DNA from 2 places in the Metabacillus mesotrionivorans genome. Region 2 is predicted to be linked to the other one. Evidence: riboswitches for the same ligand, from Rfam matches in the RefSeq annotation. Region 2 holds a riboswitch; the other holds the start of a gene.
The links. Region 2 has a riboswitch for S-adenosylmethionine ahead of ACTSEZ_RS00245 (MetQ/NlpA family ABC transporter substrate-binding protein). Riboswitches for the same ligand answer to the same signal wherever they lie in the genome.
Positions count from the first base shown of each region.

Region 1 (2,185 bases), 540 kb from region 2:
GTATGTGTTTAACACCCAGGGTGAACTCCTGCACGAATACAGCAAACTGCACCTTTTCAAACTGATGGATGAACACTTGTATCTTAACGGCGGCACAGAAAAAGGACTTTTTAAGCTTGAAGGAATTCAAAGTGCCGGAGTCATTTGCTATGACATCCGTTTTCCTGAATGGATCCGCGCTCATACGGTTAATGGAGCTGAAATCCTGTTCGTTGTTGCGGAGTGGCCGCTTCCGAGACTTAATCACTGGAAAACCATGCTGCTCAGCCGCGCAATTGAAAATCAGTGCTACGTTGTTGCTTGCAACCGGGCGGGCAGCGATCCTGCAAACGTCTTTGCCGGCCATTCTATGATCATTGATCCATGGGGAGAAATTCTTGCTGAAGCAGGAACAGAGGAAGCCGTCCTTACAGCAGAAATCGACCTGGAAAAGGTAAAAGAAATCCGTAAACAAATTCCCGTTTTTGAAGACAGACTTCCGCATTTTTATTTGTAACTTTCTAAAAAAAGCATTGACATATTTCTTTTAAACCTGTTAACATTCAGAACAAGTGATTAATTGTGAATTATTCGAAAACAAAACCTAATAGAATCTCTTATCAAGAGCAGGCGGAGGGATTTGGCCCTATGATGCCCAGCAACCGACCGTAAAACCATTGCGAAATGGGGCGCAGCTTTTTGCGCCGGAAGACATCTTCCACAAGGCACGGTGCTAATTCCAGCAGAAAGACATCTTTCTGGCAGATAAGAGGTGCGAAGCCTGCGCCTTCAAGCCTCTTTCCCTGTGAAAGAGGCTTTTTTACATGTGCACAGCCTCTTTCTCAGACGACATGTTCCTGCTGCTGGCAGTAAAAGTCCATATGAAACCGGAGGAAAAACCCATGTCAAACTATCAATCATATCAACCATTAACAGAAAGCGCTGCCGTCACTCTTGCCCTCAGGCTTGGATTATTTGAGGAAAAAAGTGTGCTTTCATGCACGGAAATAGGAGACGGCAACTTAAATCTCGTTTTCCGCATAACCGACCAATCAAATAAAGGTCTGATCATTAAACAGGCTCTTCCATATGCAAAGGTTATTGGCGAGAGCTGGCCGCTTACGCTTGACCGCGCAAGAATTGAAAGCAGCGCCATGCTCAAGCAGGCTGATACGGCAGGAGAATACGTGCCGAAGATCTATTACTCAGATGAAACACTTGCCATAACAGCCATGGAGGACCTATCCCATCTTCAGATTGCACGCGCTGGGTTGATCGAAGGCAAAGACTTCCCTCTTCTCGGGCGCCACATTGGTGAATTTCTTGGAAAAACCCTTTTCTACAGCTCGGATTTCGCTTTAAATCCGCAGACAAAAAAGCAGCTGGTAAAGCAGTTTTCAAACCCTGAGCTCTGCAAAATAACGGAAGATTTCGTTTTTACAGATCCCTTTTTTGATGTGGAATCAAACAGTTTTGAAGATGAACTGAGACCTGCAGCAGAAGCCATTTGGAACGACACGGAACTAAAGCTTGAAGTTGCCAAGCTGAAGCATAAATTTTTAACAGAAGCCGAGACCCTTGTTCACGGAGATCTTCATACAGGAAGTATTTTTGCAGATGATGAAACAACAAAAGTCATTGATCCCGAATTTGCTTATTATGGACCAATTGGTTTTGACTACGGGCATTTCACGGCAAATTTATTGATGAATGCCATTTCGCGTGAGGAAGCAAAACAGCAGGTCCTCCTGGATCATATTGAAACGGCCTGGACTGTATTTGCCGGGGAGTTTTCTAAAGCATGGGAGAAAGACGGCCTTGAGGTTTACACAGAAGTCGACGGCTATCTTTCCTTCATCCTGGAAAAAACGTTTGAAGATGCGGTTGGCTTTGCCGGTGTGGAAATTATCAGAAGGACAATCGGGCTTGCGCACGTTGCAGACCTTGATTTGGTAGAGCCGCATGACAGAAAGATTGAAGCGAAAATCCGCGCGCTTGAACTTGGAAAAAAACTCGTTAAGAACCGCGGCAGCATCAAAACACCTGCACAAATTGCAGACTATTTCAAACAAGTACCTGTCAGATAAGGAGCATTCATCATGACATATCAGCAATCCATCATACCCCGTTCTGTCGAATGGAAAGAATTCTATATCCGCCTTCTTGATCAGCAGAAACTGCCTGCTGTGAGTGAATACCTGCACCT
Region 1 is NZ_JBQMFF010000001.1:596,279-598,463, reverse strand. It holds gene ACTSEZ_RS02995 (carbon-nitrogen family hydrolase) at 1-496, shown strand, start outside; SAM riboswitch class I at 594-751, shown strand; gene mtnK (S-methyl-5-thioribose kinase) at 882-2,066, shown strand; gene mtnA (S-methyl-5-thioribose-1-phosphate isomerase) at 2,079-2,185, shown strand, end outside.
Region 1: another riboswitch for S-adenosylmethionine. It lies ahead of mtnK (S-methyl-5-thioribose kinase); the one in region 2 lies ahead of ACTSEZ_RS00245 (MetQ/NlpA family ABC transporter substrate-binding protein).

Region 2 (2,185 bases):
TTCCTCCGCCCTTCAGCTGAATATCGATTCTTCTGTCATCCGGCGTCAGATGTTCACCAATCAGGATCGCCCGGCCGTCCCCAAGCATTGTAAAATGTCCGAATTGATGACCTGCGTAAGCTTGTGCAAGCGGCTCTGCACCATCAGGAATCCGGTTTCCGGCAAAAACGTCCGCATCTCTTTTTAATGTGTCAGCACTGAGCCCGAGAGAAACAGCCAGTTTTTCATTAAACATCACCATCTCAGGAGTGCTTGCAGGAGCCGGTGTCTGACTGGCAAAAAAGAGTGACGCCGCATGTAGCTGTTGTCAAAGTTCCATCCGCTGGTTAAATTTTTCATCCTGTCTCCTTTCTTGTTTTCATTCAGGTTTAGGACAAACTGTAATTTCAATTATTTCAGAGGAAGCGAATTTACTCAAGGAAAGAAGCAGAAAAACAGCCCGCCTCGGACTGTTTTCATTCTGCTCTATTTATTTCTCTTCCATCCACTCCGGTTTTCCAAATCCTTCAAAATCTTTGTCTATTGCCTTCTCAAACTCCTCGGATTCAACAACGTCTTTAATATCCTCGGCGATTTCCGACTCAGCGTCTTTTGTGTTCATCACAACGCGATTGCGGTGTACATCGTTCATGTTCTCAAGAGTCACCGCATCCGCAAGATCCATTTTAGCCGCAAGGGCAAAATTCCCCGGTACGGCAGAAAGGTCCGCATCTTCTACAGCTCTTGGAAGCTGTGCAGCTTCGATCGGAAGGAACGTCAGTTTTTTTATATTCTCCGTCACATCTTTTTCAGATACTTGAAGCGGGCTGACCTCTTCATTTAACTGAATCAGTCCTGCGTCCTTTAGAATATGAAGCGCCCGGGCAGCATTCGTCGGATCGTTTGGAATGGCGACTGAGGCACCCTCTTTGACTTCATCAATGTCCTTTACTTTATCAGAATACAATCCCATTGGGGCCGTCGGCACTGTGATAATTTCCGAAAGCTCCAGTTTGCTTTGCTCAGCGAATGTTTCCATGTAAATTTTGTGCTGAAACAGGTTGGCATCCAGTTCATCATTGCCAAGGGCATTATTAGGCTGAATATAATCGTTGAACTGAACAACCTCAACTTCATATCCTTTCTTTTCAAGGCCGGGTTTAATGGCCAGTTCCACCATATCTGTGTATGGACCGGCTGATGCGCCGATTTTAATTTCTTTCTTCTCTCCATTTGTTTCTTCTGCGCCGCACGCAGACAGGATTCCCGCTCCTGCCACTAATAATGCCAATACCATTTTCTTCATGTCTCTTTCCCCCTAGATTGAATAAAAAAATTCCTCCTTCATTCAGAAAGAGGAATCGTATGTATGACGACTTATCTTTCAGAATGAAGAACATTCTGCAGGATTTAGCACCGTTCCAATTAAGGAGGTTGCCGGACGTCGCAGGGCCTGTTCCCTCAGTCACTCTTGATAAGCAAGCTATTAAATTGAATAACGTAATCTTATACTGTGTATTGGGTTCTGTCAATCACTATTTTAGAATAATCAAAATAGTAAGATTAACAATCTGCTAAAAAGCACCGTCCCGATGAAGACGGTGCAGCGCAGAGCTGTGTTCAAAATCAGATCTGCGAAAGGATCGCATGTTTTTCTTCACTTGACACAAAATTCCGCTCACCGAACACATTGTAGTCATTCAAGCGGATTTTATTAAGGATCGCACGGTAAAAGTGGCCGGCCGCTTTCACAGGTGCGCGGGAATGCAGAGGGTATTCATGCATAGTCAGCATCGCTGTATCATAATGCTTTTCCGCTTCTGCCGCAAGATGCTCCCATACTCTGATGAATTCAGGGGTAACTTTCTGCTGCTGCAGATCAAATTCGGTCATTTTATGTCGTGCCATCACCTCTTCAGGGACATAAATGCGGCCGCGTTCAAGATCTTCTCCGATATCCCTTAGGATATTCGTCAGCTGCATACCGAGTCCAAGAGCAATAGCCCCTTCCCGAAGAACGTTTGTCTTTTTCGGAGCAAGCACCGGCAAAAGCATGAGGCCGACTGTGCTTGCAACGTGATACGAATAATCGAGCACTTCTTCCATAGACTGATAGCGGATTTTGACAAGATCCATTCCCTGCCCTTTAATCATATCCCGGAAAGCTTCCACATCCATATCATAATTGGTGAATGTATCGTGAAGG
Region 2 is NZ_JBQMFF010000001.1:57,673-59,857, reverse strand. It holds partial or broken gene ACTSEZ_RS00250 (protein adenylyltransferase SelO) at 1-339, opposite strand, end outside; gene ACTSEZ_RS00245 (MetQ/NlpA family ABC transporter substrate-binding protein) at 470-1,285, opposite strand; SAM riboswitch class I at 1,354-1,460, opposite strand; gene ACTSEZ_RS00240 (phytoene/squalene synthase family protein) at 1,606-2,185, opposite strand, start outside.